Regions from separate parts of the Streptomyces sp. NPDC059003 genome, predicted to be linked through region 1. Evidence: riboswitches for the same ligand, from Rfam matches in the RefSeq annotation. Region 1 holds a riboswitch; the other holds the start of a gene.

Evidence for each region. A riboswitch is a leader RNA that binds a small molecule or an ion and turns the genes downstream of it on or off. The one in region 1 is predicted to bind thiamine pyrophosphate.
Region 2: another riboswitch for thiamine pyrophosphate. It lies ahead of thiO (glycine oxidase ThiO); the one in region 1 lies ahead of thiC (phosphomethylpyrimidine synthase ThiC).

The regions. Positions count from the first base shown of each region.
Region 1 covers NZ_JBHYJH010000026.1:42,431-48,499, reverse strand. Annotated here, with positions in the region: gene ACFWZ5_RS13085 (IclR family transcriptional regulator) at 1-594, shown strand, start outside; gene ACFWZ5_RS13080 (SsgA family sporulation/cell division regulator) at 696-1,133, shown strand; gene ACFWZ5_RS13075 (YibE/F family protein) at 1,295-2,677, opposite strand; TPP riboswitch at 2,749-2,905, shown strand; gene thiC (phosphomethylpyrimidine synthase ThiC) at 2,898-4,691, shown strand; gene ACFWZ5_RS13065 (hypothetical protein) at 5,055-5,945, opposite strand.
Region 2 covers NZ_JBHYJH010000019.1:71,245-77,313, reverse strand. Annotated here, with positions in the region: gene pknB (Stk1 family PASTA domain-containing Ser/Thr kinase) at 1-1,212, opposite strand, end outside; gene ACFWZ5_RS10885 (thiazole synthase) at 1,384-2,178, opposite strand; gene thiS (sulfur carrier protein ThiS) at 2,184-2,405, opposite strand; gene thiO (glycine oxidase ThiO) at 2,402-3,655, opposite strand; TPP riboswitch at 3,653-3,765, opposite strand; gene ACFWZ5_RS10870 (NAD(P)/FAD-dependent oxidoreductase) at 3,908-5,074, shown strand; gene ACFWZ5_RS10865 (Rv2175c family DNA-binding protein) at 5,300-5,665, shown strand; gene thiE (thiamine phosphate synthase) at 5,739-6,069, shown strand, end outside.

The sequences.
Region 1 (6,069 bases):
GGCTATCTGCGCCGGGAGAACGGGGTGTTCGTGCTCGGCGAGGCGGCCGAGCGGCTCGGGGCGAGCGCGGCGCGGCAGAATCGTCGCACCATGATTGGTGAGGCCCTGGCGCACTGGCGTGATGCCATCGGTGTGCCGGTGTACTTCGCGATCTACCGCGACGGTGAGATCGAGGTCGTGTCCATCGCCGACACCTCGGGAAAACCGGCCGTCGAGGAGTGGGCCGACTTCCGCGAGACGGGACACGCGCACGCGATCGGACAGTGCCTGCTGTCCCAACTGGACCACCAGGCACGGCGTGAGCACCTCGACCGGTACCCGGTGCGATCGCTCACGCCGAACACGGTCCGTGACGAGCGGACGTTCCTGCGCAGACTGGACGCCATGGAGCGGATGGCACCGGTCCTCGAGCATCAGGAGTACGCGCTGGGGACGGTGTGTGCCGCGATCCCGATCACGGTGGGCACCACCGCGGCCACGATGGCCATCTCCGTTCCGTTGTGCCAGGCGGACCGGCTGCTGCCCGCGGCACGGACCTTGCAGAACGAGGTCGGAACGCTACTAAGGACACTCGCCTTCTCTATCAGCATCTGAAAACTCACTCCTTGTGATCTGGTGTACACGTTGAGCAAGATGCCAAGAGTGTCAGGGAGTTGGTTCCTGGCCACTCGAAGCTAGTGACGGGGTAGGCGGCGATGCGAGAGTCGGTCCAGGCAGAGGTCATGATGAGCTTCCTTGTTTCGGAGGAGCTGTCGTTCCGCATCCCGGTGGAGCTGCGGTACGAGACGCGCGATCCCTACGCCGTGCGGCTGACCTTCCACCTGCCCGGCGATGCCCCGGTGACCTGGGCCTTCGGCCGTGAGTTGCTGGTCGACGGGGTGGGCAGGGCATGCGGGGACGGTGATGTGCACATCGCGCCCACCGACCCCGAGGAGCTCGACGAGGCGATGATCAGGCTTCAAGTGGGTGGGGAGCAGGCGGTGTTCAGGGTGGGGATCCCACCGTTGCTCGCCTTCCTCGACCGCACGGACAAGCTGGTGCCGCTGGGGCAGGAGCGGTCGCTCGCCGACTTCGACGCGCATCTCGACGAGGCGCTGGACCGGATCCTCGCGGAGGAGCAGAGCGCGGGGTGAGCGCCGTACGGACGGTCGGCGGCGCCAACGGGATGGCGGATTAGGGCATTTTGCCGACCGGGCTCACGTCGGCTCCGGAGCTCACGTCGGGTCGTGGGCTCACGTCGGCTCCGGGGGCACGTCGGCTCGGGGGGCACGTCGGCTCGCGGCTCGCCCTCGGCTCAGGGCTTGCGGCGGCGGCCCTTTCCGCCGCGGGCGAGGCGGGGGCGCCCGGGAGCCGGGGCCGGGACGGTCGCGGTCGTACCGGGGGCGGTGGGGCTCGCGGGGGCGTCCGCGGGGGCCGCGGGGCCCTGGCGGTCGGCGGAGACGACCAGGGCCGCGAGGGCGGTGGTGACGGGGACGGAGGCGACGAGGCCGATCGAGCCGATCAGGGTGCGGACGATCTCCTCGGCCACGAGCTCGCTGTTGGCCACGGTGCCGACGCTGCTCTGGGCGATGGAGAAGAGCAGGAGGAGGGGGAGGGCGGCGCCCGCGTAGGCGAGGACCAGGGTGTTCACGACGGAGGCGATGTGGTCGCGGCCGATGCGGATGCCCGCGCGGTACAGGCCGCGCCAGCCCATCGTCGGGTTGGCCTGGTGCAGCTCCCAGACGGCGGAGGTCTGGGTGACGGTGACGTCGTCGAGCACGCCGAGCGAGCCGATGATGACGCCCGCGAGCAGCAGGCCGCTCATGTCGATGTCGGGGTAGAGACCGTGGATCAGACCGGTGTTGTCGTCCGTGTTGCCGGTCAGGGAGGCCCAGCCGATGAAGAGCGAGCCGAGCAGGCCGATCAGGAGGAGGGAGATCAGGGTGCCGAGCACAGCGACCGAGGTCCGTGCCGTCAGGCCGTGGCACATATAGAGCGCGATCAGCATGATGGCGCTCGCGCCGATGACCGCGACAACGAGGGGGTTCGAGCCCTGCAGGATCGCCGGCAGGATGAAGAAGGTCAGGACCAGGAAGCTCACCGCGAGGGCGACCAGAGCCATGATGCCGCGCAGCCGTCCCACCACGACGACGGCCAGGGCGAAGACGCCGGTGAGCAGCGCCATCGGCAGCTTGCGGTTCACGTCGGTGACCGAGTACTGCAGTCCCTCGGGGGCCTTGGGCTCATAGGCGACCACCACGCCCTGGCCCTGCTTCAGCTGTCGCGGCGAGTCCGGTTGGACGATCTCCGTGAAGGTGCGGCCCTTGTCGGGACCGCTGGTGACCTTGATGGTCGCCCTTCCGCAGGTGCCGTCGGCGCGGGACTGCGCGGATTGGCCCTCGGCGGTGGAGGTGTCGCCGTTGGGCGGGGTCTGCGAGGCGTTGACGTCCTTGCAGGGCACCTTCTCCAGCTTCGCCACGGTCGCCGACTGGGTCTGCCGGTCGAAGCCGACACCGGTGCGCTCGTGGTCCGGGGCACCGCCGGGCCACAGCACCACGAGGCCGACGAGGACCGCCGCGCCGAAGGGGATCAGGACGGCGGCGATGACCTTGCGCAAATGCTGGGAGACGGGCGCTGCGGGGCCATGGCTGTGCGTATGGCCGTGCGGTTCATGGACGGGCGGCGGTGTGGTGGTCACGGCCCGATCATCGCAAGAACGGCGGGGGCCCTCTGTTCACCGCGCCAGACATGACGCTAGCGTGGAGGCACCTTTGCAAACGCGGGAGCTCGGAGCACCGGGCTGAGAGGGCGCTGACCTCCGTTGAGAACCGGCACAAGCCGTGCCGGAGCCGTACGGAAGCCGCTGCGTCGACCGCCGAACCTGTTACCGGGTAATGCCGGCGTAGGGAGTAGGTCTCATGACCACATCGGACACACGCACGCCTGCCTTCGACCAGGGCGAGAGCCCGAACGAGGCCGGGAAGTCCATCGGCTGGCACAAGGCGTACATCGAGGGCTCGCGCCCCGATCTGCGCGTGCCGGTCCGCCAGGTGCACCTCACCAACGGCAAGGCCGTGACGCTGTACGACACCTCGGGCCCGTACAGCGACCCGTCGATCGACACCGACGTCCGCCGGGGGCTCACCCCGCTGCGGGAGAACTGGATCATCGCCCGCGGCGACACCGAGGAGTACGCGGGCCGCCCGGTCCGCCCCGAGGACGACGGCATCAAGCACACGTCGCCGCGCGGCGGCCTGCGCAATCTGGACGCGGTCTTCCCCGGTCGCCCGCGCCAGCCCCGCCGGGGCCGGGCGGGGCAAGCGGTGACGCAGCTCGCGTACGCGCGGCGCGGCGAGATCACGCCGGAGATGGAGTACGTGGCCATCCGGGAGAGCGTGGAGCCCGAGGTCGTCCGCGCGGAGATCGCCGCGGGGCGCGCGGTGCTGCCGGCGAACGTGAACCACCCGGAGATCGAGCCGATGATCATCGGCAAGCGGTTCCTGGTGAAGGTCAACGCGAACATCGGCAACTCCGCGGTGACCTCCTCCATCGAGGAGGAGGTGGACAAGATGACGTGGGCGACCAAGTGGGGCGCCGACACGGTCATGGACCTGTCCACCGGGCGCAACATCCACACGACCCGCGAGTGGGTCCTGCGCAACTCCCCCGTGCCGATCGGCACCGTGCCGCTCTACCAGGCCCTGGAGAAGGTCGACGGCAAGGCCGAGGAGCTGACCTGGGAGATCTACAAGGACACGGTCATCGAGCAGGCCGAGCAGGGCGTCGACTACATGACGGTGCACGCGGGCGTGCGCCTGCCGTACGTGCCGCTGACCGCGAACCGCAAGACCGGCATCGTCTCGCGCGGTGGTTCGATCATGGCCGCCTGGTGCCTCGCGCACCACAAGGAGAGCTTCCTGTACGAGCACTTCGAGGAGCTCTGCGAGATCCTCGCGGCGTACGACGTGACGTACTCCCTCGGTGACGGCCTCAGGCCGGGCTCCATCGCGGACGCCAACGACCGGGCGCAGTTCGCCGAGCTGGAGACCCTCGGCGAGCTGAACAAGATCGCCAAGCGGCACCACGTACAGACCATGATCGAGGGCCCGGGCCATGTCCCGATGCACAAGATCAAGGAGAACATCGACCTCCAGCAGGAGATCTGCGAGGAGGCGCCGTTCTACACGCTCGGCCCGCTGACCACGGACATCGCGCCCGCCTACGACCACATCACGTCCGGCATCGGCGCCGCGATGATCGGCTGGTGGGGCACGGCGATGCTCTGCTACGTCACGCCGAAGGAGCACCTGGGCCTGCCGAACAGGGACGACGTGAAGACCGGCGTGATCACGTACAAGATCGCGGCGCACGCCGCCGACCTCGCCAAGGGGCACCCCGGCGCGCAGGACTGGGACGACGCGCTCTCGGACGCGCGCTTCGAGTTCCGCTGGGAGGACCAGTTCAATCTGGCCCTCGACCCGGTCACGGCCCGGGAGTTCCACGACGAGACACTGCCGGCCGAGCCTGCGAAGACGGCACACTTCTGCTCGATGTGCGGGCCGAAGTTCTGCAGCATGAAGATCTCCCAGGACATCCGCCGCGAGCACGGGGGTACGCAGGCGGAGCTCGAGGAGATCGCGGCGGGGATGGCGCAGAAGTCGAAGGAGTTCACGGCGGCGGGCGGGCGGGTCTATCTGCCGATCGCCGACTGACGCGTGCGGGCATGCCGGAGGCCCCCTGGACGTTCCGGCGGTCGGCTTGCGTCGGCCGTCGGAACGCCCGTACTCACGTGCCCGGCGGTACTCAGCGGTACTCAGCGGTGCTCAGCAGTACGCGGCAGCGCTCTGCACGTCTTCGGCGGCTGGCCTGAATCAGCCGTCGAACATTCGTCGAACTGATCCCGGGCTGCTCCCCGACTCCTCCCGAAGTGCTCCCGAACTACTCGGGATTGCTCGGGCGAACCACTTCGGGCTTCTTCGGGCTTCGGGCGGCTGCTCCGGGTTTGAGGACCGGGTCCGGGGACCGGGTCCGGGTCCGGCTCGGGTCTGGCTCCGATCCGGCTCCGGTCTGGCGGGCTAGTCCGGCTGGTGCTCGGGCCCTCCGTAGTCCGGGCTGGAGAAGTCCGGGCTGGAGTAGCTCGGCCGGGTGCCGGTGGTGGAGCCGCCCTCAGGGCTGCTGAACCCCGGCCTGTGGTAGCCGAGTTGCGGCATGCGCCCGGTCGGTCCCGGTGCTGACGCACGGCTCGTGGATGCCGGACCCGCCGGCTCCGCGAGCGCCTCCCGGAGGAAGGGCAGGACTCCGCGCTCCAGGAGCGCCTGGCACCAGGCGTCCCTGGCCCGGTCCACCTCCGCGTTCCGCTCGTGGTCCGAGCCTGCCTGGAGGGAGGTGGAGCCGTTGCGCAGTGCGGTCAGGAGCAGACCGACCGCGGCGACCAGGATGGCGCCCGCCGTGAGCGCGCCGAACAGCCACCCCGCGGTGAGCAGGGTGTCCGCGAAGGCGGGCTCCGGGTTGAGCATCTTCAGGATGTAGCCGACGAGCAGGAAGATCGCGGCGGCCGCCCCGGCGAGCAGCGGCGCGAGGACCGCGACCACGGCGACCGCTCCGGCGCCTGCGGTCTCGGTGACCTCGCCCATGGTCGTGGCGAGGCTGATACCGCCGGAGCCGGACTCGGACTCCGCCGGGGTGGAGCCGCTTCCGCTCCTTTCACTCATGGAAGTGGACGCGGAGGATCCGGAGTCGCGACGCTCCTCGCGGACCTTCACGTAGTGGTGGTATTCGGCCGCTGCTGCGGCCGTGATCAGTGCGGTGGCGTTGAGAGCCATCGTGCGCAGCTGCTCGGGGTTGAGTCGCTGGCCCACCGCGGCCAGCTCCGGGCGGTTCGGTGCGGTGCGCAGCGCCTCATCGAGGATCCGCTCGTACTGGGGGCGGTCCTCATTGAGCAGGTGTGGAGCGCTGTTCATGTGCATCCCCCGATGCTCCGTAGGGCTTGGGGCTCGCATGGTCACGAGCCGTCGGGCAGAAACGGAGGGGAGCCTGCTACGGATAGAGCGATGGTAGAGCCGTGACGGCACGCGGTGACAGGGGGTTTCC
Region 2 (6,069 bases), on a different contig from region 1:
CTGGCCGGAGTTGATGTACCAGACGCCCGCTCCGAGCCCGAGGACCAGCAGGACGGCGGCTATCGCGGTGGTTATCCCGCGCCGCGCGGTCAGCCGCCGCCGGAGCCGGTCGCGCAGCGACGCGGGCGCCTGGGCCGAGTGCCGCGGCGGCTGCGGGGGCGGCTGTGGCGTACGCAGCACGCTGGTGCGGTTGAGCCCGTCCTGTGCGCTCGCGTCGGCGCCCTGCGGCGGCTCGTGCGTGGCGGCGGGCAGCGGCAGCTGCACCGAGCGCACCGCGCGCGGAATGACGCTCGTGCGGTCGTCGGAGTTGTCGTGGCCCTCGCCCTCCGACTGGCGCGCCTGCGGCGGCACGGCGTCCAACTGCTCGTCGGTCAGCGCGAACCGCGCCTGACGGAGCTGGGCGAGGAACGCCACCGCGTCGTGCGGGCGCAGGTCGGGCATGCGGGCGGTGGCCGACGCGACCAGCTCGTCGAGCTCGTAGGCGAGCCCCGGCACGGCGGCGGACGGCGGCGGCACGTCCTCGTTCAGGTGCTGGAAGAGGACCTGCGCGGGGGAGTCGCCGGTGTGCGGCTTGGCGCCGGTCAGCATCTCGTAGAGGACGACCCCGGACGCGTACACGTCCACGCGGGTGTCCGCCGTGCCGCGCTCGATCTGCTCGGGCGCGAGGTACGAGACGGTGCCGAGGACGGTGCCCGTCGTGTTCGTCACCGAGTCCACGGCCCGGACGAGACCGAAGTCGGCGACCTTGACGCGGCCGTCGTCCCCTATCAGGACGTTCTCCGGCTTCATGTCGCGGTGCACGAAACCGGCGCGGTGCGCGGCACCGAGCGCGGCGAGGACCGGCTCCAGGATGTCGAGCGCGGCCCGCGGGCGCAGCGCGCCGCGCTCGCGCAGGACGTCACGCAGGGTGCAGCCGGCGATGTACTCCATCGCCAGGTACACGTACGGGCCGTCGGTGCCCTGGTCGAAGACCCCCACCACGTTCGGGTGCGCGAGCCGGGCCACCGACTTGGCCTCGCGGATGAAGCGCTCCACGAACGAGGCGTCGGCCGCGAGCGTCGGATGCATCACCTTGAGCGCGAGCACGCGGTCGAGGCGGGTGTCCACGGCCCGGTAGACCGTGGCCATCCCGCCCACCGCGATGCGCCCGTCCACGCGATAGCGGCCGTCGAGCACCTGCCCGACGAGGGGGTCCTTGAGGGTCGTGTCCACGGAGGGAGTCTACGAGCCACCACCGACACCCTGGCCCTGGCGGGGGCGCCGGGGCCAGGACTGCAGCGCACCTGTGACCGACGGAGGAGGACCACGGGGGAGTACGGCTGGGTACGGGCGCGCGGGTGGGAGATCCCCGCCGCGAAGCGGCGGGCACGGAGGCTCATCCGCTCAGAAAGCCGGCCGCTCCGGATCAAGCACCGCCAAGCCCTCCGCAGGAGAAGAGGCCGAGGCGAAGTGCCGCCGAGGAATCCGCCCACCCAGATGGGCGAGGCGCCCCGCCAGAATCCCGTGCCGCATGGCTTCCGCCATCAGGACCGGCTCCTGCGCCCGCGTCACGGCCGACGCGAGCATCACCCCGGCGCACCCCAGCTCCATGGCGAGCGCCACGTCCGAGGCCGTGCCGGCGCCCGCGTCCAGGATCACCGGTACGCGCGCGTGCTCCACGATGAGCTGGAAGTTGTGCGGGTTGCGGATGCCGAGCCCGGAGCCGATGGGGGAGCCGAGCGGCATGACGGCCGCACAGCCGACGTCCTCCAGCTTCCGGGCGAGGACGGGGTCGTCGTTCGTGTACGGCAGGACCGTGAAGCCGTCGTCGACGAGGGTCTCCGCGGCGTCGAGGAGCTCCACGGGGTCGGGCAGGAGGGTGCGCTCGTCGGCTATCACTTCGAGCTTCACCAGGTCCGTGCCGAGTGCCTCGCGCGCGAGCCGCGCGGTCAGGACGGCCCCGCCCGCCGTGAAGCAGCCCGCCGTGTTGGGCAGCACACGGATGCCGAGCCGTTCGAGTACGGAGAGGACCGAGCCGTGGGTGCCGGGGTCGACGCGGCGCATCGCGACGGTGGTCAGCTCCGTCCCGGAGGCGATCAGGGACCGCTCGAGGACGTCGAGGCTGGGCGCGCCGCCCGTCCCCATGATCAGGCGTGAGGACAGCGTGAGGCCGCCGAGGACAAGGGGGTCGTCCGCCATGGTCGTCAGCCTCCCTGGACGGCGGTGAGGACCTCGACGCGGTCCCCGTCGCGGAGCGCGGTGGCGGCCCACTGCGCGCGCGGGACGACGGTTTCGTTGAGCGCGGCCGCGACGCCCGAACGCGCGCCGGTCAGCGCCGCGACGACGGCGTCGAGCGTGGTGCCCGCGGCCACGTCACGGGCTTCGCCGTTGACCGAGATGACAGAGACGGCAGAAGGCGTGGTCATGCGGACAGCTCCGAGACGTGCTTCGGGGACGGGTGCTTGGGGGACGCATGCTTCGGGGAGGGGCGCGCCGGGTTCGGGGCGGTGGCCGCGGTGAAGCGGGCGGGCGTGAACGGGCGGGCCTCGTCCGGCAGTTCACCGGTGGCCAGGGCGTGCGCCATGACGTCACCGGTGATCGGGGTCAGGAGCACGCCGTTGCGGTAGTGGCCGGTGGCCAGGTGCAGGCCGGGCAGCGCCGTGGGCCCGAGCAGCGGCGCGTTGTCCGGCGAGCCGGGGCGCAGGCCCGCGCGGGTCTCCGTGAGCGGCAGTTCCGTGATGCCGGGTACGAGCTCGTGGGCGTCGCGCAGGAGCTCGTACACGCCGCCCGCGGTGACCGTCGTGTCCCAGCCCAGCTCCTCGCTGGTCGCGCCCACGACGAGCTCGCCGCTGAGGCGCGGCACCAGGTAGACGTGGCTGCCGCGGACGACGGCGCGCACCGTGCGGCTCAGGAACGGTGCGTACCGCTCGGGCACCGTGAGCCGCAGGACCTGGCCCTTGACCGGCCGCACCGGCGGCAGGACGTCGTCGGGCACCCCCGCGAGCCGCCCGCTGAGGCTGCCCGCCGCGAGCACCGTCTGGCCGGCGGCGAGCGCGCTGCCGTCGTCGAGGACGACACCGGTGGCCCGGTCCCGCACCACGGAGAGACCCCGTGCCCACGCGCGCGTGAAGGCCACCCCGGCCCGCTCGCACGCCACCACGAGGGCCGCCGCGAGCCTGCGCGGGTCGACCTGGTGGTCGCCGTCGACGCGCAGGCCGCCGCGTACCCCCGGAGCGAGCATCGGCTCGAGGCGGCGGCACTCGCGGCCGTTCAGCCACTGCGAGTCGAGGCCCGACTGCCGCTGGAGGGCGTGCAGTTCGCGCAGGTGGGCGCGGTCGTCGGCGTCGAGCGCGACGGCGAGGGTGCCGCACGCGCGGTAGCCGATGTCGTGGCCGCTCGCCTCCGTCAGCTCGGCCGCGAAGTCCGGATAGCGGCGCGCGGACGCCAGATTGAGGCCGAGCAGGGTCTGCTCGCCGTAGTGCAGCTCGGTGACGGCGGCCAGCATGCCCGCGGCGACCTGCGCGGCGCCGCCGCCGGGTGCGGGGTCGACGACGGTGACCGTCAGGCCGCGCCGCGCGGCCCGCCAGGCGGTGACGAGTCCGATGAGGCCGCCCCCGACCACGAGGACGTCACTGGGCGGACCTTCTGGAGATGGTGGTTCCGTACGGGAACGCATGGGCGTCCAGCCCCTCCCTTCGCCGGCATGACCCGGATCAGGTTCGTACGGTCGGAGGCCGTCCAGCCTCCCTCTCAGCCCGGTGCGTCCGGGCTCCCGCGAGTGCTCTGCACCGGCCACCCTAGCCCGTCCCCCTGCGGCGAGTTAAGCCCGTCGTGTCCGGGCGGCGGGTGCCGCCCTACAGTTGATCGGGTGAGCGAGCAGCAGAAGCGGGTGCAGTCGGGGCGGGGCGTCGTGATCGTCGGCGCCGGGATGGCGGGGGTGCAGACGGCCGTGGCGCTGCGCGAGCAGGGGTTCGCGGGCGCGGTCACCCTGATCGGCGCGGAGCCGCACCAGCCGTACGACAGGCCGCCGCTGTCCAAGGCCGTGCTGCTCGGCAAGGCCGAGGGCTCCGCCTTCGACATCGACTTCGAGGCGCTCCGCATCGAACTCCGGCTCGGCGTCGACGTCACCGGCGTCCGCCCGGACGACCACGAGGTGGACACCGCGGCGGGGCCCGTGGCGTACGACAGCCTCGTCGTCGCGACCGGCGCGGAACCGATTCGCCTGCCCGGCTCCGACGGCGTCCCCGGAGTGCATCTGCTGCGCACCCTCGACGACGCCGAGCGGCTGCGCCCCGTGCTCGCCGAGCAGCACGACGTCGTGGTCGTCGGCGCGGGCTGGATCGGCGCCGAGTTCGCCACGGCCGCGCGCGACGCGGGCTGCGCCGTCACCGTCGTCGAGGCCGCCGAGCGCCCCCTCGCGGGCGCCCTGCCCGACGAGGTCGCGGCCCCCATGGCGGCCTGGTACGCGGACGCCGGTGCCGAACTGCGCACCCACGCGCGCGTGGCGCGGGTCGAGCCCGGCGCGGTCTTCCTCGACGACGGCACGCGGCTGCCCGCGGGCGCCGTCGTCGTCGGCATCGGCGCGCGGCCCGCGACCGCCTGGCTCGCGGACTCCGGCATCGCGCTCGGCGCCCACCGCGAGGTCGTCACCGACGACCACCTGCGCACCTCCGCGCCCGACGTGTACGCCGTCGGCGACTGCGCCTCCTTCCCGTCCGGGCGGTACGGCGAGCGCCTGCTCGTCCACCACTGGGACAACGCGGTCCAGGGCCCGCGCACGGTCGCCGCGAACATCGTCGGCGAGACCCCGACGGCGTACGACCCGGTGCCGTACTTCTGGTCCGAGCAGTTCGGCCGCTTCGTCCAGTACGCGGGCCACCACGCGGCCACCGACGACCTGATCTGGCGCGGCGACCCCACGACCCCCTCCTGGTCGGCCTGCTGGCTCCGCGACGGCGCCCTGGTGGCCCTCCTGGCGGTGGGCCGCCCCCGAGACCTGACCCAGGCCCGCAAACTCATCGAATCAGCCACCCCCCTGACCCCGGAACTGGTGGCAGACCCAACGGTCCCCCTGAAGAAGGCGATCAGGACCTGACCAGCCGCCCCCTGTGGGCGGCCGATCCGAGCCGCCCCCGCTGTGGGCGGCTGGTCCGCCCAGAGGGCGGATCCCGACCCTTAAAGGCAGCCCACGACCAGGGCAACCGGAATCAAGACGCCCAGGTAGTCCCACCCCCGGCCCACCCACCCCACGGCACCCCAAAAGCCCCACCTCCCCCCACCCCCGCTACCGGCCCCCGGCCAGAAATGGCACGCTTGATCCGTGACCGAGATTGACGCAAAGACCGATGCTCTCGTCCCCGCCTGGCTCCACCTCCCCGACATCGCCGAGATGCTCGACGTGGAGGTGACGCGCGTGCGGCAGCTGGTCAAGGAGGGCCAGCTGATCGCCGTGCGCCGAGGCGAGAACAGGACGCTTCAGGTACCGGCGGCCTTCATCGACGGCGACAAAGTCGTCAAGGGCCTGTCCGGCACGCTGACGCTCCTGCGTGACGATGGTTTCTCCGACGAAGAGGCCCTGGAGTGGCTCTTCACCCCCGACCCGACCCTGCCCGGCACCCCGGCGCAGGCCCTGAGCGAGAATCGCGGCACGGAGGTGAAGCGCCGCGCGCAGGCGCTCGCCGTCTGACCTGACCACCATCCGGCGTACGGGCCGCAGCACCCGCGGCCCGTACGCCACCGACACCCGGGGGGAACGCTCCATGGCCACCGAAACGGCGGGCGGCTCCGCACGCGCCCGGCTCGCGGACGCACGCCTCTACCTGTGCGTGGACGCGCGCAAGCGCCAGGGGGACCTCCCGGAGTTCCTGGACGCCGTCCTCGCGGGCGGCGTCGACATCGTGCAGCTGCGCGACAAGGGCATGGAGGCGGCGGAGGAGCTGGCGCACCTCCAGGTCTTCGCCGACGCCTGCCGCCGCCACGGCAAGCTCCTCGCCGTGAACGACCGCGCCGACGTCGCGCACGCCATCGGCTCCGACGTGCTGCACCTGGGCCAGGGCGACCTGCCGGTGCCCGCGGCCCGCGCCGTCCTCG